DNA from 2 places in the Pseudomonas sp. GL_103 genome. Region 2 is predicted to be linked to the other one. Evidence: predicted binding sites of a transcription regulator. Region 2 holds the regulator's gene; the other holds the start of a gene.
What was found. Region 2 encodes FliA, which starts transcription of late flagellar genes. Its sites were predicted from a motif close to CTAAAGTTTNNNNNNNNNNNGCCGNTAA; they were not measured.

Region 1: the regulator FliA is predicted to act here: its motif matches at 5,286-5,313, upstream of AC3IP0_RS22015 (methyl-accepting chemotaxis protein).

What each region holds. Positions count from the first base shown of each region.
Region 1 is NZ_CM174420.1:4,906,970-4,917,788, forward strand. It holds gene AC3IP0_RS21995 (glycerophosphodiester phosphodiesterase) at 192-1,316, shown strand; gene AC3IP0_RS22000 (helix-turn-helix transcriptional regulator) at 1,317-2,000, shown strand; gene AC3IP0_RS22005 (sterol desaturase family protein) at 2,002-2,889, opposite strand; gene AC3IP0_RS22010 (PepSY domain-containing protein) at 3,041-3,349, shown strand; gene AC3IP0_RS22015 (methyl-accepting chemotaxis protein) at 3,548-5,173, opposite strand; gene AC3IP0_RS22020 (transporter) at 5,445-6,467, shown strand; gene AC3IP0_RS22025 (multidrug/biocide efflux PACE transporter) at 6,522-6,956, opposite strand; gene AC3IP0_RS22030 (LysR family transcriptional regulator) at 7,047-7,901, shown strand; gene AC3IP0_RS22035 (RNA polymerase sigma factor) at 8,003-9,238, opposite strand; gene AC3IP0_RS22040 (YciI family protein) at 9,240-9,584, opposite strand; gene AC3IP0_RS22045 (YybH family protein) at 9,663-10,088, opposite strand; gene AC3IP0_RS22050 (GNAT family N-acetyltransferase) at 10,230-10,715, shown strand.
Region 2 is NZ_CM174420.1:1,801,057-1,811,875, reverse strand. It holds gene AC3IP0_RS08175 (ParA family protein) at 1-394, opposite strand, end outside; gene motD (flagellar motor protein MotD) at 438-1,328, opposite strand; gene AC3IP0_RS08165 (flagellar motor protein) at 1,341-2,081, opposite strand; gene AC3IP0_RS08160 (protein-glutamate methylesterase/protein-glutamine glutaminase) at 2,081-3,211, opposite strand; gene AC3IP0_RS08155 (chemotaxis protein CheA) at 3,260-5,524, opposite strand; gene AC3IP0_RS08150 (protein phosphatase CheZ) at 5,579-6,367, opposite strand; gene AC3IP0_RS08145 (chemotaxis response regulator CheY) at 6,389-6,760, opposite strand; gene fliA (RNA polymerase sigma factor FliA) at 6,928-7,668, opposite strand; gene fleN (flagellar synthesis regulator FleN) at 7,665-8,495, opposite strand; gene flhF (flagellar biosynthesis GTPase FlhF) at 8,612-9,940, opposite strand; gene flhA (flagellar biosynthesis protein FlhA) at 9,952-10,819, opposite strand, start outside.

The sequences.
Region 1 (10,819 bases), 3.1 Mb from region 2:
TCATTGGTTTGCACGCAGGGCCTGCGTTTCCCTCTGCCGGGGAAATTGCAGGGCCCCAGCGTACTGCAAACGGGCGCACAAAAACGCTGACGAAAATCAGCTTTCGACAGGTTTATGTCGGTCTGGCGATAGCGCCTGCAAAGATGAATTGTTAAAAGGGACCGCTCACTTATTGCGAAAGGATCTCGACCATGCCCGCAACCTTTACCAAAAGCGCCCTGTTACTGAGCCTGTTGCTCGCCCTCGGCCACGCACAGGCCGCCAGCGAACCCGGCCCCTCAGCACTGGCGACCCGTTTGGGCATTCCGCATCCAGCGGTGATCGCCCACCGTGGCGCGTCGTTCGATGCGCCGGAATCCACCGCCGCCGCCTACAAGACTGCCCGCGATCTGGGCGCCGACTACCTGGAACTGGATCTGCAGCGCAGCAAGGATGGCGTGCTGTTTGCCCTGCACGACAACAATCTGCAACGCACCACCGACGTCGCCAGCAAATTCCCCGAGCGCAAGGACAGCCTGGCCAATGCTTTCACCATGGCCGAACTGAAAACCCTGGACGCGGGCAGCTGGTTCAACGCCGCGTACCCCGATCGCGCGCGTCCCGCCTTCGCGGGCCTGAAGATTCTGACCCTTGATGAAATCATCGACATCGCCGAGGGCAACAGCCTGCACAAGCCCGGCCTGTACATCGAGACCAAGGAGCCCAAGCAGTTCCCCGGCATCGAACACGACCTCAAGGAAAAACTTCAGGACCGGGGCTGGCTGAGCCCGACCGCTTCGAAACTGGCAAAAAGCGAGCTGGGAGTCGGCCAGGGCAAAGGCAAGGTGGTCCTGCAGACCTTCGAGAAGAGCAGCCTCGAACTGCTGCAAAAAGAGATGCCGAAGGTGCCGAAGATCCTGCTGTTGTGGGTCGGTGAAGGCAGTATCGAGCCCAAGTCCAAGGTGACATTTGCCGAGTCCGGCGAAAAGGATAAAGCCGCTTACTACGCCAAACAGCAACCGAAGGACAAGGCCGAATTCCAGCAATGGGTCGACTACGCCAAGGCCCAAGGCGCCATCGGCACCGGCCCGTCCGCCGCACTGACCCAGGGTGGCGACCAGAGTTACTCGGATCTGGTACAACCCTGGATGAACCAGTACACCCACGACCAGGGCCTGCTGGTGCACGTCTACACCATCGACGATGCGGTGGACTACCAGAAAGTCATGGACGCCGGAGTCGACGGCATCTTCACCAATCGCGCCAGCGAGTTGTTGAAGTTCTATAAACGCCCGGCGGCGAGTGTCGATCAGGTGTTGAAGAACAACGGTTTTTAAATGACCCAAGGTAACGAGTGGACTGGCCAACTGTGGCTCGGACGTGACTATGCCCTGATCCACAGTCGGTCGGGGCGCACCGCGCCCCACTCTCACTACGCCCATCAATTGATCTTCGCACCCGACAAACCGGTGACCGTTGAGCTCGACGGCACGCCTGTCACCGCCACTCGCCTGCTGATTCCTTCACACGTTCGGCATGCCATTATCGAAGCGCCGGATCCGCTGTTCACGCTATATGCCGAGCCGCTGGTCTTTGATGCGCCGACACTCAGCCAGGCAATGTCGGACGCCGAGCAGTCTCTGCAAGGTCTCGATCAGGCGGTGCGCAACTGTTCGCGACGCGCACCGACCGACCCACGGATCGAACGCGCCATCGCTGCCATCGATATATCCCTGGCAAACAAAGTGGCCGCGCGCGCGGTAGCCGACACCGCTCATCTATCCATGAGCCAGCTACAGCGACTGTTCGTCAGCCAGGTCGGCTTGCCGGTGCGCAGGCTGGTGCTGTGGCGCCGCCTGCGTCTGGCGATGGAATTGATCCTCGCGGGCGAAGCCGTGACGCTGTCGGCCCATGCGGCCGGGTTTGCCGACTCGGCGCACTTTTCCCGCAGCCTGAAAAAACTCTTTGGCGTGACCGCCCGCCAAGCCTTGCGGCATCTCGACCTGCATCTGCTGGACTGACTCAGCGACGCAACGCTGGCGGTACGAGCGGCTCTTCTGCCAGCGCTATCGACTCAAACGGGTCGAGCAACTGCGCCACATAATCCACAGGAAAATCCGGACGACTGCCGATCCCGAGATCGCCTTGGCGAACCTGATAGTCCTGCGTGTAAAACCCGGTCCCCAGCAGCCAGTCCCACAGGTTGAAGAACAAGGCGAAATTGACGTCGCCAGCTTTGCCGTACTTGATGTGGTGAAAGCGGTGCATCGGTGCCCAGGCAAAGATCCAGCGCCAGGGACCGGGGCGCATGTCGACATTCGAATGCTGCAGCAAAAGCTGGATCGCCATGGCGAACGCCAACAGCGCTGCAATATCTTGAGGGATGCCAAGCACCAGCAGCGGCAACAGCCCCGCCGAGGCTTCCAGCATTTGATGCAGCGGATGTTTCATCAAGCCGTTGAAGCCATACAGGCGTTGCACACTGTGATGGACCGCGTGCAATCGCCACAGCCAGGGCAGTCGATGACTGGCGTAGTGCATCAGGCTGACCCCGGCGTCTGCCACGAAAATCGCCAGCCCCAGTTGCAGCCATAACGGCCAGCCCCGTGGCCACGCACCATCAATCGCCAGCAACGCCACCAGAGCCGGCAATGCCAAAAGCCCGAGGGCGCCCAAGGTTTCGTTGATGAGTGCGTGGAGGATGTCCCGCCGACGATCGCCGGCGCTGCGGTTCCAGCAAGCCTCATAGGGCAGTGCCCATTCAGCCAGGAACGACACCAGCAAGGCTGCAATAAACAGCAGCATCAACCACAGCGTCGACAGGCCACCGACACCGATCAGCCACACCCCTGCCCCGATGAATCCGCCCCAGAATACCGGTGCGTACAACCCCGCAATGATAGTTTTCATCGCCACCTCCATTGATTGAAGGCAAAGCATGCGAGTTGATCCGGGCACAGAATTGAACAAACGAAGCAATCGAACGCTCAGTTTTAAGGGTGAATTAAGTTGATACGACTAACCTGATCCCACTTGAACAACTATCCCAAGGAAAGAACTCATGAAGACTTTGACTGCCCTCTTCACCGCTGCCGCCCTGACGCTCACCGCTGGTTTGGCCCAGGCCAAAGACGTTCCCGTCGACCAGATCCCTCAGCTGGTGAAGGAGGGCAAGATCAAGCCTATGGAAGAGTTGAACCAGATCGTGTTGAAGCTGCACCCGGGGGCCACCATTACCGACAGCGACCTGGACAAACACTCTGCCATCTACGAGTACGAAGTCGAACTGCGTGACGCCAGCAACGTTGAATGGGACGTGGATTTGAACGCCACCACCGGCGAAGTCCTGAAGAACAAAAAAGACGTCTGATGCACACAACAAAGAGCCGCACGGTTTTCGGATCGTGCGGCTTTTCTGCGTCTGGATGATTGATCAGGCCGACGTGCTGACCATGGCGTTTTTTTTCCAATGTGGATTCAGGTTCAACCCGTCATCGACACCCTATATCTGCACTTGAGACCGACTGTGTACCGACTCGATAAGGAACCCGGTACACAGTCCCTTTCATCAAGCGCTCAGGCGCGCCGTCACCTCATTCAACCGCCCCGACAAACCGTGCAGGTTGGTGCTGGCCGCTTCAGTGCGCTGCACGTTGTCCAGGTTAGTGCTGGCGATGCTGGTGATCTCGGTGAGGTTGCGCGAGATGTCTTCGGCCACCGAGGTCTGCTCTTCGGCGGCAGTGGCGATCTGGCGGTTCATGTCGCGGATGGCTTCCACGGCCAGGGTGATGCGTTCGAGCATGGCGCCGGCCTCCGTCACTTGCTGCACGCTTTGTTCGCTGCGCGACTGACCGCTTTCAATCGCCTGGGCCGCTTCGATTGCACCGGTCTGCACGGTCTGGATGATCTGGTTGATCTCGATGATCGACGCCGCCGTGCGCTGGGCCAGGCTGCGCACTTCATCGGCCACCACCGCGAATCCGCGTCCAGCCTCACCGGCACGGGCCGCTTCGATGGCTGCGTTGAGTGCCAGCAGGTTAGTCTGTTCGGCGATCCCGCGAATCACTTCCAGGACCTTGCCGATACGCCCGCTGTCGGTTTCCAGTTGGCGGATGACCGTGGCGGTGTTGGCGATTTCGCCGCGCATCTGGGTGATGGTGTGGATGGTGCCCTGCATGACTTTTTCGCCCTGCTGGGCGGACTGGTCGGCATCGTCGGCGGCCCGCGCCGCTTCGGCGGCATGACGGGCGACTTCCTGTGCCGTAGCGGACATTTCGTTCATCGCCGTGGCCACCTGATCGGTGCGGTTGAACTGCTCATTGGTACCGCCGGCCATCACGGTGGCGATCGAATTCAACTCACCGCTGGCGCTGTCCAGGTCCGACGCGCTGCGCTGCAAACGGCTGAAGGTTTCAGCGAGGAAATCGCGCAGGGTGTTGGCGGCCATCGCCAGTTTGCCCAGCTCGTCCTGACGGGTACTGGCCACTCGCTCGGCAATACGCCCTTGGCTGAGCTGCGCCACGTATTCGATCAATTTGCGGATCGGCTCGACCAGGTTGCGGTTGACCAGCCACAGGCTCAGCAGGCCGATCAGCACCCCCGAAACCAGCATCACGACCAGCCCCAGCAACACCGTGCGATCGGCACTGGCGCTGATCAGTGTCGATTGCTCGGCGCCCTGCTTGCGCAATTCGCTGACCAGCTCACTCATCTGATCACTGGCCGCGCGGTCCACGCCCTTGACCGCCGCGTCGCCCGCCGCAGGGTCACCACCGGCAGCCACGAACGCATCCCGGCCCTTCTGATAGGCCGCGCCCAACTGGCGATGTTCGTCACGCAAGCGCTCGATGCGGCTCTTGAGTTGCGGCTCGATACCCTTCTGCGCGGCCAGTTCGCCGAGGATGTTTTGCACATCGCGCTGACGGTCCTCGAATTGCCCCCAGTACTTGCTCAGGTCGGCCGATTGCTTGCCGCGCAGCAGGACGTTTTTCCACTCCTGCACCTGCACCTTGAATTGCAGGTTGGCTTCATCGATCAATTGCGAGGTATGCAGCGGGCCTTCGATCAGATTGGCGTAGTTCTGCACGCCGCTGGACAGGAAGTGAAAGCACGCCAGGGCGATCAACAGCATCGCCAGCAGGCTGCCGCTCAGCAGGGCGAGAATTTGTGCTCTCAGGGACTTTTGCAAAAGCATCGCAGGGTACTCATGACAGGAATGAGGCACGCCCGTTAAGGCGTGAAAAGTGTCCGGACATCCCTGTCTGCGGTCCCGGCCTAGGCCTGCGGCGCGCAACTCAACCCAAGCGTGATCGGCTAGCCAGAGCGTTTCTTGAGAACATCCCGACCGCCGGTAGAGCAATCGTTTGCGTTATTTTCCCGTCACAAAAACGTCATCCCGCCTTGCGATGATGCCGCTCAAGTGAACCTGCGAAACCTGCGACAGGCGTCTCCCCTTGCGAGCCCTCATGAACCACAGCATCGATCACAGTCATCGCGATACGGATCTGTTCGGCCTGCTTTACGGTTTCAGTTTTCGCCCCGGTGAGGCCGGCCGGGAAATCAATTCCGCCGAGGCCTTGCAGTACCTGCAACAACCGGAAAGCGATGAGCAATTTCTCTGGCTGCACCTGAACCTCGCCCACGCCGCGTGCGAGCGCTGGATGAAAAGCCATCTGGAATTGCCCGAGGAATTTTTCGAAGCGCTGCACGAAGGCTCGCGCTCGACGCGAATCGAGCATGTCGACTCCGCGTTGCTGGCGGTGGTCAACGATGTGGTGTTCAACCTCAGCAACATGGTCTCGTCGGATGTCTCGACCCTGTGGGTGTGCGCCCGCAGCCAATTGATCATCAGCGCACGCCTGCAACCGCTGCACTCGGTGGACAAATTGCGCTCGTCGGTGAAGGCCCGGGAGTGCTTTCGCTCCCCGCTGGAGTTGCTGGTGCATTTGCTGCGCGACCAAGGTGAAGTGCTGACCCAGATCGTGCGCAAGACCAGTCAGAGCGTGGATCAGATCGAAGATGAATTGCTGTCCTCGCGGCTGTCGACCAACCGCGCCGAGCTGGGCGCCAATCGCCGGGTGCTGGTGCGATTGCAACGGCTGCTGGCGCTGGAACCGGGCTCGTTGCTGCGACTGCTCAACCGGCCACCGCAATGGCTGCAAAAGGAAGACGTGAAGGAGTTGCGCAAATCCACCGAGGAGTTCGCACTGATCATTAACGACCTCACGGCGCTGGGTGAGCGGATCAAGCTGTTGCAGGAAGAGATCGCCGCCAACATCAACGAGCAGACCAACCGCACGCTGTTCACCCTGACAGTGGTGACGGTGCTGGCGCTGCCGATCAACATCATCGCCGGTTTCTTCGGCATGAACGTTGGCGGCATTCCGCTGGCCGATGATCCGCAGGGTTTCTGGGTCCTGGTGGCACTGGTCGCGACCTTTACCGTGATCGCCGGGCGCTGGGCGTTTCGCAAGCAGCGGGATTATTAACGTCTGCTAACCCCTGTGGCGAAGGAGCAAGCGCCCTCGCCACAAAAACGCTACTTAGCAAACCTCGCGAGTCACCAGCATGCGCTCCCGAACCACGTCATACGCCCAGTGGTAGACGTAGGTGTACGGCAGGAAGAACAGCAACACGCCGATATCCAGCAGGAACGCTTGCCACAGGCTGACATTCAGCCACCAGGCGATCAGCGGTACGCCGAGGGCGACCAGACCGCCTTCGAACAACAGCGCATGCACCACGCGGACCCAGGCGTTGTGTGCGATGGCGAGGCGCTTGAGCAGCCGATCGAACAGACCGTTGAAGACCACGTTCCAGGCCAGGGCCAGGCCGGCGATGAGGATGGTGACCATGCCCATTTCCAGCATCGGTTTCTTCATGATCCAGGCCAGCAACGGGGTACAGATCAGGATGGCCAGCAGTTCGAAGCCGATGGCTTGAAAAATACGTTCAGTGATGGATTTGTTGGCGCTCATGGCCGAACTCCCTTGAGTGACTGTGGTTGCCATGATCTGTCATCACGCCGATACTTCATAACCAATAACCATCGATCAAGGCGATAGTTCATGGCCTCTCACGAAGTGTTGCTGGCGTTTGTCGAAGCCGCGACCCAAGGCTCGTTTTCCGCCGCGGCGCGCAAGTTGGGCCGCAGTCAGTCGACCATCAGCGCGGCGGTGGCCAGCCTGGAAATCGACCTGAACCTGACCCTGTTCGACCGCAGCAGCCGCAAGCCTGGGCTGACCCCGGCCGGGCACGTCATGCTGCAACGGGCCGAAGAGATCCTGGCCGCCACCAGTCGCCTGGAAATAGCCGCCAGCCAACTGTCCCAAGGGGTGGAAGCGAAGTTGACGGTGGCGCTGTCCGATACCTATCAGTCGGACCGCTTCGAAGCCGCCCTCAGTGCCTTCGAGCAGCGTTACCCGGACCTGGAACTCGAATGCCTGATCGCCGAATGCGATGACCTGATGTCCCTGGTGCAAAGCGGCCGGGCGCAGATTGCCTTCGCCGAAATGCAGGACAGTTACCCGCCGGACCTGGTCAGCTCGACGGTGGACGAGCGCACGGAAATCGCCTTGTTCGTGTCCCCGACACACCCGTTGGCGACGCTGGACCACGTCGACCGGGACGTACTGCAGCAACACCGCGAGCTGCGTCTGGCCACCATCATCAATCCCTATGAAAGTCGGGCGAAGGGCCGCGTCTGGTCGGCGCCGAGTTATCTGATGCTGCTGGAAATGGCCCAGGGCGGATTCGGCTGGGCGCCGTTGCCCCGTTGGCTGGTCGAGCGGTTCGGGCCCGACACGTTGCGGGAACTGGTAGTGCGCGGCTGGCCGAAAACGGTGTCGGTGGATGCGTTGTGGTCGCGCTTGAATCCGCCGGGGCCGGCGGGGAGCTGGTTGCTGGGCAAGATGCTGGAGTGAAGGTCCTTCGGCCCTTATCGCGAGCAAGCTCGCACAGTTTCGAGTACGCCATCAATCCCTGTGGGAGCGAGCTTGCTCGCGATGAGGCCAGACCGGCCGCATCACTCCAACGCCCTGAGCCGCTCTTCAATAAACCGCCGCTCCGGCTCTTGCCGGGTCAACGCCAGCGCCCGTTCCCACGCCACACGCGCCTCTTGTTTGCGGCCCAGTTGCCGACAGAACTCCGCCCGCGCCGAATACGCCAGGTGGTAGTCGAGCAGTTCTCCCCGCTCCAGAATCGCGTCGACCAACGTCAGCCCCGCCAGCGGTCCATCCCGTTGCGAAATCGCCGCCGCACGATTCAACTCGATCACCGGCGACGGCACCGCCCGCAGCAGGACGTCATACAGACCGACAATCTGCGGCCAATCGGTTTCCCCCGCCGTCGGGGCTTCGGCGTGCACCGCCGCGATCGCCGCTTGCAGGCAATAGGGTCCGAATCGTCCCATGGTCAGCGCCCGCTCGACCAGCGTGCAGCCTTCGCTGATCAACCCGGCGTCCCACAGCGAACGGTCCTGTTCGTCCAGCACAATCAGCTCGCCGCTCGCCGAGGTCCTGGCCGGGCGGCGCGACTCGTGCAGCAGCATCAGCGCCAGCAAGCCCATCACCTCTGGCTCCGGCAGCAGCTCCACCAGCAACCGGCCGAGACGGATCGCTTCGCGGGTCAAATCCTCGCGGATCAATTCTGTCCCGATGGACGCCGAGTAGCCCTCGTTGAACACCAGGTAAATCACCCGCAATACGCTGTCCAGGCGCTCGGGCAACTCAGCGCGTGTCGGCACTTGATAAGGGATTTTCGCATCGCGGATTTTCGCCTTGGCACGTACGATGCGCTGGGCGATGGTGGCCGGGGCCGAGAGAAAGGCCCGGGCGATTTCTTCCGTGGTCAGGTCGCAGACTTCCCGCAATGTCAGCGGCACTTGCGCGTCCGCCGCCAGGGCCGGGTGGCAGCAAGTGAAGATCAGCCGCAGGCGATCGTCTTCCACGTCTTCATCACTCCAGTCGGCCTGTTCCAGCGCCTCCAGTTGCGCGATCAACAAGGGCTGCGACGCGGCAAAACGTGCGCGCCGGCGCAAGGCATCGATGGCCTTGAAGCGCCCGGTGGACACCAGCCAGGCCCGCGGATTGTCCGGCACGCCGTCACGCTGCCAGCGTTCGACCGCGATGAAAAACGCCTCGTGCAAGGCCTCTTCGGCGAGGTCGAAATCCCCCAGCAAGCGAATCAGGGTCGCAAGAATGCGCCGCGACTCTTCGCGATAGACCCGCTCGACCTGCGCCTGAACCGGCAGCCCTGGCATCTTAAGGATTCAACTGCCGAACGGGGCGCACTTCGACACTGCCGACCCGGGCCGCCGGAATGTTCCCGGCGACCTGGATGGCTTCGTTGAGGTCCTTGGCATCGATCAGATAAAAGCCGGCCAACTGCTCCTTGGTTTCAGCGAATGGCCCGTCGGTGATCGACATCTTGCCGTTGCGCATGCGCACCGTGGTGGCGGTCTGTACCGACTCCAGTGCTTCGGCGGCGACCATTCGGCCGCTGCCCTGGATCGACTCGGCATAGGCCATGCACTCTTCGTCCTTCGGGCTTTCCGGCAGCGAATGCAGCAACCGCTCATCGCTGTAGACCAGGCATAAATACTTCATGAACGTCTCCTGATTCGAACGGATCAACTATGGCCGTGGATTGACCATTTGGCGCGGCATCCCGACAAAAAACATCGATCAGGGTTTCAGATCGAACAGGACGGTGCCGCTCATCATGTCGAACGGCGCCGACCAGTGCTCATGGACGATCTGCCACAACCCGTCTTCCTGGCGATAGCACGCACTGCCGCGCATCCAGCAGGCCTGGGTTTCGCCCTTGTCGTTGGTGCCGCCGCAATGGGCCAGCCAATGGGCGAAGGCGATCTCTTGGGACGCCTCGATTCGGATGTCCTGGAATTCGAAAATGTGCGGGCCGGGGCACATTTTCATGCAATCTTCCCAATGCGCGCGGTACGCCTCCTTGCCCTTGAATTGCAGGGCCTTGACCGCGTCGAAGGAGACGATGTCGTCGGCATATAGGGTCATGATTTTATCTACGTCCTTGGCCATCATGGCCTGACGATAGGTTTCGATCAGGTTCTGGATCTGGGTTTGCGCATTCATGGTGGTTCTCCGTGGTTTTTATTGGAAGACACCCTTAGTCGTCTGGCGATCCGGTGAATCGACAGAAGAAATAAAAATAATCCATAACGCCAGACTCGCTAGAATCCGAGACTCATTTTCAGTTGGAAAAAGGACACTCCAGTGACAGCCCGACTCGTGCCTTATGAAAGCCTGAACACGCTACAGCGCCAACAGGTCGAGGCCATCGAAGTGCATCCGGAGCAAATCAAGTTCTCGGGTGACATCCACGGCGCATTGCACACTTTGTTGTCCAGGCCCGGCCCCGGCGTCAAGGGGTTCGCCCTGCTGGTCGAAGATGTGCCTGTCGCTTTCCTGCTGCTCAAGCGCCCGCCGGTGTTGCCGGCCTGGGCCGATGAGCACAGCGCCACGCTGCATGCCCTGCAAGTCGACCAACGCGCCCAGGGCAAGGGTTACGGCAAGGCCTGCCTGCAGGCGCTGCCCGAGGCGGCGTGCCTGGCCTGGCCGGAAATCAGGGGGCTGGAGTTGTCGGTGGATGCCGACAACGAAGCCGCCATCGCCCTGTACGCCAGGTTTGGCTTTGTCGACAGCGGCGAGGCGTACAAGGGCCGGATCGGGTATGAGCGGCGGATGGGGTTGGTGTTCTGACTGCTCAATAGTCGCTACAGATATTGCTGACACAACTGCGCCCCTGTGGGAGCGGGCTTGCTCGCGAAAGCGGTGTATCAGTCAATAGAGATGTCGAATGTACC
Region 2 (10,819 bases):
GCGGGCTGTCGATCACGGCGTAATCGAAGTCCTGCCACAGTTGCGCCAGGCTCTTGGCAATCACCAGGCCCAAGCCGCTCTGCCCCGGCGACTGGCGCTCAAGGGTGGCCAGCGCGGTGCTGGAGGGCAACAGGGAGATGCGTTCGTCACTGGTCGACAGCAGCAGTTGGCCCGGCAGACCTTGGGGCACGTTGCCCTTGTGCAGGAACAGGTCGTAGCTGCTGTGCTCCAGGGCGTCGGGATCGTAGCCGAAGTAGCTGGTCATCGAGCCGTGGGGGTCGAGATCGACCACGACCACGCGCTTGCCCGCCTCTGCCAGCAAACCGGCTAAAGCGATGGAGGAAGTGGTTTTACCGACACCACCCTTTTGATTGGCGACTGCCCAGACTCTCATTCGGATTGTTCCTCCCGGCCGAACGGATCGACCGAGAAATAGCTCAACGTGTTAATGCGGGTGACGGAGAATTGACGGCGTTCTCTCGTACCGGCGACTTGACCGGGGTCGGTGCAGTTTGTGTGCCAGCACGCTTCAATGCGGCATCCGGTTGCGCATGGGCGGCTCCGGTGCCGGTCAGGCTGCGGCGAACATCGAGGTTGCGCGACACCACCAGCACCACGCGACGGTTGCGGGCGCGGCCTTCAGCGGTGGCGTTGTTGGCCACCGGCTGAAACTCGCCGTAGCCCACCGAAGCCAGGCGACCGGGGTTCACCCCTTGCATCGCCAGCATGCGCACGATGCTGGCCGAGCGGGCCGAGGACAGCTCCCAGTTGGTCGGGTACTGCGCGGTGCGGATCGGTTGATCGTCGGTGAAGCCTTCGACATGGATCGGGTTGTCGAACGGCTTCAGGATCGCCGCGACCTTGTCGATAATGTTGAACGCGATGTCGCTGGGCATGGCATCGCCGCTGCCGAACAACAGGCTGGAATTGAGTTCGATCTCGACCCACAACTCGTTGCCGCGCACGGTCATCTGGTTGGAGCTGATCAGGTCACCGAACGCCGCACTGATGTCGTCGGCGATACTCTTGAGCGGATCGCTGGCGCCGGAGACGCCGGCATCGACCTGGTCACTGTCCTTGACCAGCGGCTTGGCCGGGGTCACGGTCTTCGGCCGCTCGTCACCGATGGGGATCGGCTTGAGCGAACGATCGGAATCGGTAAAGACCCCGATCAGCGCTTCGGAAATGACCTTGTACTTGCCTTCGTTGATCGACGAGATCGAGTACATCACCACGAAAAAGGCGAACAGCAAGGTGATGAAGTCGGCGTAGGAAACCAGCCAACGTTCATGGTTTACATGTTCTTCCTGATGTCGACGACGGGCCATGAGTTTATTCCCTTAATCCATGAAGCCTTGCAGCTTCAACTCAATGGAGCGTGGGTTTTCACCTTCGGCGATCGACAGGAGTCCTTCCAGCAACATTTCGCGATAACGCGACTGGCGCAACGCAATGGACTTGAGTTTGGCGGCAATCGGCAGCAGCACCAGGTTGGCACTGGCCACGCCGTAGATAGTGGCGACGAATGCCACGGCAATACCGCTGCCCAGTTGCGATGGATCAGCGAGGTTGCCCATGACATGAATCAGGCCCATGACCGCACCGATGATGCCGATGGTCGGCGCGTAACCGCCCATGCTTTCGAAGACTTTGGCCGCTTCGATGTCGCGGCTTTCCTGGGTGTAGAAATCCACTTCCAGAATGCTGCGGATCGCTTCCGGCTCGGCGCCATCCACCAGCAGTTGCAGGCCTTTGCGTGCGTAGTTGTCGGGCTCGGCGTCGGCGATGCCTTCAAGGCCCAGCAGGCCTTCCTTGCGGGCGGTCAGGCTCCAGTTCACCACGCGGTCGATTCCGCCGGCCAGGTCGACACGGGGCGGGAACAGGATCCAGGCGAGGATCTGCATGGCGCGCTTGAAGGCGCTCATCGGCGATTGCAGGAGCGCGGCGCCAATGGTGCCGCCGAGCACGATCAGCGCGGCCGGGCCGTTGGCCAGGGCGCCGAGGTGACCGCCTTCAAGGTAGTTGCCGCCGATGATCGCGACAAAGGCCATGATGATGCCAATCAGGCTTAGAACATCCATCAGATACAGGCCTCGACCAGGTGCTTGCCAATGTCGTCCAGGCTGTACACCGCGTCGGCGAGTTCGGCTTTGACGATGGCCATCGGCATGCCGTAGATCACGCAACTGGCTTCGTCCTGCGCCCAGATCGAACTGCCGCCCTGCTTGAGCAGGCGCGCGCCTTCGCGACCGTCGGCGCCCATGCCGGTCAGGACCACCGCCAGAACTTTGTCACCGAAGGTCTTGGCTGCCGAACCGAAGGTGATGTCCACGCACGGCTTGTAGTTGAGGCGTTCGTCACCCGGGAGGATTTTCACCGCACCGCGGCCATCGATCATCATCTGCTTGCCACCCGGCGCCAGCAGCGCCAGGCCCGGACGCAGGATGTCGCCATCCTCGGCTTCCTTGACGCTGATGCGGCAGAGCTTGTCCAGGCGCTCGGCGAAGGCCTTGGTGAAGGCGGCCGGCATGTGTTGGACCAGCACGATCGGCGCCGGGAAGTTGGCCGGCAATTGGGTCAAGACCCGCTGCAGGGCGACCGGGCCGCCGGTGGACGTACCGATGGCCACCAGTTTGTAGGCTTTGCGTTTCGGCGCGGGCGACGACGCGGTGGCCCCATGCGTACGGGCAGGGATCGGTGCCGGTGCCGGACGCACGGGCGCGCTGCTGCCGTAACTGCCGACGCTCGAAGGCGCAGGCATTGGAGCGGGTGCGGCCACTGGGGCCGGAGCGCTGTAAGTGCTGACGCGACGATTGCTGCGCGAGATGCTCAGAATCTTCTCGCACAGCAGTTGCTTGACCTTCTCGGGGTTGCGGGAGATGTCTTCGAAATTCTTCGGCAGGAAGTCCACCGCGCCGGCATCCAGCGCATCGAGGGTGACCCGGGCGCCTTCGTGGGTCAGCGAGGAGAACATCAGGACCGGGGTCGGGCAGCGTTGCATGATGTGCCGCACGGCGGTGATGCCGTCCATCATCGGCATCTCGTAGTCCATGGTGATCACGTCGGGCTTGAGGGCCAGCGCCTGATCAATCGCCTCTTTGCCGTTGGTCGCCGTGCCGACGACCTGGATATTGGAATCCGCTGAAAGAATTTCCGAGACGCGGCGGCGGAAAAACCCCGAATCGTCCACCACCAGGACTTTGACTGCCATAAACACTCCATTAGATGGAGCGAGGCCAGGCGCCCCGCTCCACCAGAATCAAATACGCCGTGTGGCGTAACGCTTGAGCATGCTCGGAACATCGAGAATCAGCGCGATGCGGCCGTCACCGGTGATGGTGGCGCCGGACATGCCCGGAGTTCCCTGGAGCATTTTGCCCAATGGCTTGATGACCACTTCTTCCTGGCCCACCAGTTGATCGACGACAAAGCCGATCCGCTGCGTGCCCACCGAAAGGATCACCACATGGCCCTCGCGCTGCTCTTCGTGAGCGGCGGAGCGGACCAGCCAGCGTTTGAGATAGAACAATGGCAGCGCCTTGTCCCGCACGATCACCACTTCCTGGCCGTCCACGACGTTGGTGGTCGACAGGTCGAGGTGGAAGATCTCGTTGACGTTCACCAGCGGGAACGCGAACGCCTGATTGCCCAGCATGACCATCAGCGTCGGCATGATCGCCAGGGTCAGCGGCACCTTGATGACGATCTTCGAACCCTGGCCCTTGGCCGAGTAGATGTTGATCGAACCGTTGAGCTGGGAAATCTTGGTTTTCACCACGTCCATGCCCACGCCGCGACCCGATACGTCGGAGATCTCGGTCTTGGTCGAGAAACCCGGGGCGAAGATCAGGTTGTAGCATTCGGTGTCGCTCAGACGATCGGCGGCATCCTTGTCCATCACACCGCGCTTGACCGCGATGGAGCGCAGGACATTCGGGTCCATGCCTTTACCGTCATCGGAGATCGACAGCAGGATGTGATCGCCCTCCTGCTCAGCCGCCAGGATGACCTTGCCGCCCCGGGCCTTGCCCGAGGCTTCGCGCTCTTCCGGTGATTCGATGCCGTGGTCGACCGCGTTGCGCACCAAGTGGACCAGCGGGTCGGCCAGGGCCTCGACGAGGTTCTTGTCAAGGTCGGTTTCTTCGCCGACCAGTTCCAGGTTGATCTCTTTCTTGAGCTGGCGAGCCAGGTCGCGAACCAGGCGCGGGAAGCGCCCGAAGACTTTCTTGATCGGCTGCATCCGGGTCTTCATGACCGCGGTCTGCAGGTCGGCGGTGACCACGTCGAGGTTCGACACGGCCTTGGACATGGCTTCGTCGCCGCTGTTGAGGCCCAGGCGGACCAGGCGGTTACGCACCAGCACCAACTCGCCGACCATGTTCATGATCTCGTCGAGACGCGCGGTATCGACACGCACGGTGGTCTCGGCTTCGCTCGCCGGTTTTTCCGCAGGTGGCGCGGCCGGGGCACGGGCAGCAGCCGGTGCAGCGGCGGCTGCCGGGGTTGGCGCTTCGGCTTTTGGCTCCGGTGCCCTGGCTACAGGTTTCGGCGCCGCAGCCTTGGCTGCCGGTGCCGCAACGGCAGCGTTCGAACCGTTGGCCACCGTCGCAGTGCCGACTTCGCTGAACTTGCCTTTGCCGTGCAATTCGTCGAGCAGCGCTTCGAACTCGTGATCGGAAATCAGATCGCTGCCGGCCGCCACCGCGCTTGGTGCCGCGGGTGCAGGCACAGAAGCAATGGCCGACTCCAGCGCCTCGACAGCAAAGTTACCCTTGCCGTGCAGCTGGTCGAGCAGTGCTTCGAATTCGTCGTCAGTAATATCGGAACTGTCGCCAGCCGCTTTCGGGGCTTCTGGCGCAGCCGGTGCCGGGACCACCGCGTCAACGGCGAACTGGCCCTTGCCGTGCAGTTGATCGAGCAACGACTCGAACTCGGCATCGGTGATTTCGTCGCTGCCAGCGGCATTGCTGGCGGGCGCTGGAGCAGCCGCAGGGGCCTCGGCCTGGGCCTTGACGGCGTTCAGCGAGTCCAGCAGTTGTTCGAATTCATTGTCGGTGATATCGCCCGATTCGGCTTCAGCCACAGGCGCTTCGAGCACGGCGGCGACAGGTGCAGCAGCGACCTCGTCAGCCGATTGCGGCTCGGCCAGACGGGCCAGCGCCGCGAGCAGTTCCGGTGTCGCGGCCGTGATCGGGCTGCGTTCGCGGACTTCGCTGAACATGCTGTTCACCGAGTCCAGCGCTTCGAGAACCACGTCCATCAGTTCCGAGTCGACACGACGTTCACCCTTGCGCAGGATGTCGAACACGTTCTCGGCGATGTGGCAGCACTCCACCAGCTCGTTGAGCTGGAGGAAGCCGGCGCCCCCTTTTACAGTGTGAAAACCGCGAAAAATTGCATTGAGCAGATCCGCATCATCCGGACGGCTTTCCAGCTCGACCAGTTGCTCGGACAGTTGCTCTAGAATCTCGCCGGCCTCAACCAGGAAATCCTGAAGGATCTCTTCATCGGCGCCGAAGCTCATTAAGGGGGTGCTCCTACAGGTCTAAAAACCCAAAAAACCTAAAATTCTAAAACTCTAAAATCCAAGGCTGGATAGCAAATCGTCCACATCGTCCTGACCGGACATAACGTCTTCTCTTTTATCGGCATGAATCTGCGGACCTTCACCCTGAGAGAGATGTTTTTGTGGATCTTTTTCAGCAAGCATCGCTTCACGGTCATGTTCGATGCCCGCAAAGCGGTCCACCTGACTGGCCATCAGCACGAGCTTGAGCAGGTTGCTTTCAACTTCGGTGACCAACTGGGTCACACGCTTGATCACCTGGCCTGTGAGGTCCTGGTAATCCTGGGCGAGCAGGATGTCGTTGAGGTTGCCCGACACCGCGCGATTGTCCGTGCCGCTGCGCGTCAGGAACCCGTCGACCCGCCGGGCCAGTTCACGAAATTCTTCGGCGCCGACTTCGCGACGCATGAAGCGCCCCCAGTCCGCGCTCAACACCTTGGCTTCATCGGCCAGGCCATTGACCAGTGGCGTGGCACTTTCCACCAGATCCATGGTGCGGTTGGCCGCCGCCTCGGTCAGCTTGACCACATAGCCCAGGCGCTCGGTGGCATCGGTGATCTGCGACACTTCTTCGGCTTGCGGCATGTGCGGGTCAATCTGGAAATTGACGATCGCGCTATGCAGTTCGCGAGTGAGCTTGCCCACTTCCTGATACAGGCCGCGGTCACGGGTCTGGTTGAGCTCATGGATCAATTGCACCGCGTCGCCGAACTTGCCTTTTTCAAGGCTCGCGACCAATTCGACGGCGTGTTTTTTCAGGGTCGATTCAAAATCGCCCAATGAAGTTTCGTTATTGCCCATAGCTCCCCCGTGGCGCACTCATCAACCGATGCGTTCGAAAATCTTCTCGATTTTTTCTTTCAACGCCTGGGCCGTGAAGGGCTTGACCACATAGCCGTTAACGCCAGCCTGGGCCGCTTCGATGATCTGCTCGCGCTTGGCTTCAGCGGTCACCATCAGCACCGGCAGGTGCTTGAGCTTTTCATCGGCACGCACGTGGCGCAGCAGATCGATACCGGTCATGCCAGGCATGTTCCAGTCCGTTACCAGAAAGTCGATGCTTCCGCTGTTGAGCACCGGAATGGCGGTAGTGCCATCGTCGGCCTCGACGGTGTTGGTGAACCCAAGGTCACGCAGCAGGTTCTTGATGATCCGCCGCATCGTTGAGAAGTCATCAACGATGAGGATTTTCATGTTCTTGTCCAATTCGACCTCCAAGCAGTCTTAAACGCGCCCAGCACCTGGACGCGCCATTTCAATCAATCCGGCAAAGCACTCAATGACTGTCTGGAGCACAACAGATCGCGACCGGCGCAGTTCAAAACCACACCAGCCTCGTTCGCAGTGTCCCCACACTGCCTTCAGCGCGCTCGCCACTCCCCCAAACGCCCCCGCAAGCGGGCCGCGCACTGGCTGTGTAACTGGCTGACCCGCGATTCGCTGACCCCCAGGACCTCACCGATTTCCTTGAGGTTCAGCTCCTCGTCGTAGTACAGCGCCAACACCAGTCGCTCACGCTCCGGCAAATTGGCAATCGCATCCGCCAGCGCAGCCTGGAAGCGTTCATCCTCCAGGTCGCGTGACGGCTCGAGATGAGCACTCGCGCCATCCTCGTGCAGCCCTTCGTGTTCGCCGTCCTGCAACAGGTCGTCGAAACTGAACAGCCGGCTGCCCAGGGTGTCGTTCAAAATCCCGTAGTAATCGTCGAGACTCAATTGGAGTTCGGCCGCAACTTCGTGATCTTTAGCGTCACGGCCGGTTTTCGCTTCAATCGAGCGAATGGCATCGCTGACCATGCGCGTATTGCGGTGAACCGAACGTGGCGCCCAGTCCCCCTTGCGCACTTCATCGAGCATGGCGCCGCGGATTCGTATGCCCGCGTACGTCTCGAAACTGGCGCCTTTGCTGGCGTCATATTTGGTCGACACTTCAAGCAGGCCGATCATCCCGGCCTGGATCAGGTCTTCGACCTGGACACTTGCCGGCAGACGCGCCAGCAAGTGGTAGGCAATGCGTTTAACCAGCGGCGCATAACGCTCGATCAGCTCGTACTGCGCATCGCGTGCCGACTTCTTGTAGAGGTTGTAGCCGCTGGCTGTCATAGAACAGGTCCTGCTGTCTGCTGCACGAGCCGCTCGACGAAAAACTCCAGGTGCCCGCGCGGGTTGGCAGGCAGCGGCCAGGTATCGACCTTCTGCGCGATGGCCTTGAACGCCAGCGAGCACTTGGAACGCGGGAAGGCCTCGTAGACCGCGCGCTGCTTCTGCACGGCCTTGCGCACGCTTTCGTCGTAGGGCACCGCGCCGACGTATTGCAGGGCGACGTCGAGGAAGCGATCCGTGACCTTGGTCAACTTGGCGAACAGGTTGCGTCCTTCCTGCGGGCTCTGGGCCATGTTGGCCAGGACGCGGAAGCGGTTCATGCCGTAGTCGCGGTTCAGCAACTTGATCAACGCGTAGGCGTCGGTAATCGAGGTCGGCTCGTCGCACACCACCAGCAGCACTTCCTGGGCTGCGCGGACGAAACTGACTACCGAGTCACCAATGCCCGCGGCGGTGTCGATCACCAATACGTCGAGGTTGTCGCCGATATCACTGAAGGCCTGGATCAGGCCGGCGTGTTGCGCGGGGCTCAGATGCACCATGCTCTGAGTGCCGGATGCGGCCGGAACGATACGGATGCCGCCGGGTCCCTGCAGCAATACATCGCGCAGTTCGCAGCGGCCTTCGATCACGTCGGCCAGGGTACGTTTGGGTGTCAGTCCCAGCAGAACGTCGACGTTCGCCAGTCCAAGGTCCGCGTCCAACAGCATGACGCGCCGGCCAAGTTCGGCCAAAGCCAGGGACAAGTTCACTGACACATTAGTTTTCCCGACGCCACCTTTGCCGCCGGTCACCGCGATCACCTGTACGGGATGCATGCTGCCCATGTTATTTCTTTACCTTGTCTTGCATAGACGGAGGCCACATTACTGGCTGCGCGTTCACAAACGGAACAATGCATGGCAGACCATCGATGTAGGTACAAAAACTGTTCATTTTTACCTCAGCCAACCTGCTTGGTCGGACTGTGGTAGATGTCAGCGAACATGTCAGCCATGGCTTCTTCGCTGGGTTCTTCCTGCATTTGCACGCTCACGGCGCGGCTGACCAACTGGTGACGACGCGGCAGATGCAAATCATCCGGGATCCGCGGGCCATCGGTCAGGTAAGCCACCGGCAGTTCATGACTGATGGCAAGGCTCAACACCTCACCCAGACTTGCCGTTTCATCCAGTTTAGTCAGGATGCAGCCTGCGAGCCCACAACGCTTGTAACTGTGATAAGCGGCCGTTAGAACCTGTTTCTGGCTGGTGGTTGCCAGGACCAGATAATTTTTCGAGCGGATGCCACGACCGGCCAGGCTTTCGAGCTGCATGCGCAGGGCCGGATCGCTGGCCTGCAGGCCGGCGGTATCGATCAGCACCACACGCTTGCGCAGCAATGGCTCCAGGGCCTGCACCAGGGACTGGCCCGGATCGACGTGGGTCACCGAGACATTGAGAATACGCCCCAGGGTCTTGAGCTGCTCCTGGGCACCGATGCGGAAGCTGTCCATGCTCACCAGCGCAATGTTCTGCGCGCCGTACTTGAGCACGTAGCGGGCGGCCAGCTTGGCCAGGGTGGTGGTCTTGCCCATGCCGGCAGGGCCGACCATGGCGATCACACCGCCCTCTTCCAGCGGCTCGACTTCCGGGGTAACGATCATGCGCGCCAAGTGCGCCAGCAACATGCGCCAGGCCTGACGGGGCTCTTCGATTTCTGTGATCATCGCCAGCAGGTCGCGCGACAACGGGCCGGACAGGCCGATGCGCTGCAGGCGACGCCAGAGGTTGGCCTGGTCCGGACGGCTGCCTTGCAGCTGATTCCAGGCCAGGGAGCCCAACTGGACTTCCATGAGTTCGCGCAGGCTGTTGAGTTCGAAACGCATCGAGTCGAACGCACGTGGATCCACACCACCGGACGCTGGCGCAGCGGCCGGCGCGGGGCGACGGGGTTCGGCGTAGGTCGGCTCGATCAGCGGCTCGGCGGCGGTCAACGGCAAGCCGGCGAACAACTGGCGATTGGTCGCATTGTCGCTCTCGCCATCGCCACGCAGGCTCAATTCGGCCTGGGCGGTGACGATCCGCGACTGAGTCTTGCGCAGCTCGTCTTCGAGTTCCATGTTCGGAACCCGCGGCGCCAGTGCCGACAGCTTGTAATCCAGCGCAGCCGTCAGTTCGACACCCCCGGCGATCCGGCGGTTGCCAATAATAGCCGCATCAGCGCCCAGCTCATCGCGAACCAGCTTCATGGCCTGACGCATATCGGCGGCGAAAAAACGCTTAACTTGCATAAACCACTACCTCAGCCGTTGGGCCCTACTGTCGCAACGATGGTCACTTGCTTGTTGTCAGGGATTTCCTGGTAAGCCAACACATGCAAACCCGGGACTGCGAGCCGGCCAAATCGCGAGAGCATCGCGCGAACCGGACCGGCCACCAGCAGAATCACCGGCTGACCTTGCATCTCTTGACGCTGCGCCGCGTCGATCAGCGAACGTTGCAGCTTCTCAGCCATGCTTGGCTCCAGCAGAACGCCCTCTTCCGAGCCTTGTCCTGCCTTCTGCAGACTATTGAGCAATATCTGTTCCAACCTTGGCTCCAGCGTGATCACTGGCAGCTCCGACTCAGTGCCTACAATGCTTTGGACGATTGCACGGGATACACCAACCCGCACGGCAGCCACCAGCGCGGCGGTATCTTGACTCTTGGCGGCATTGTTGGCGATCGCCTCGGCAATGCTGCGGATATCGCGCACAGGCACTTGTTCGGCCAACAGCGATTGCAGCACCTTGAGCAGCTGCGACAGCGAAACCACGCCCGGTACCAGCTCCTCGGCCAGTTTCGGCGAGCTTTTGGCCAGCAATTGCATGAGTTGCTGCACTTCTTCGTGACCGATCAGTTCACTGGAATGCTTGTAGAGTATCTGGTTCAGGTGGGTAGCCACTACTGTACTGGCATCGACCACCGTATAACCAAGGGATTGCGCCTGGGCGCGCTGGCTGATTTCGATCCAGACCGCTTCCAGGCCGAAAGCCGGATCTTTGGCGGTAATGCCGTTGAGTGTGCCGTAGACCTGCCCCGGGTTGATCGCCAGCTCGCGATCCGGGTAGATCTCCGCTTCGGCCAGGATCACCCCCATGAGGGTCAGGCGATAGGCGCTTGGCGCCAGG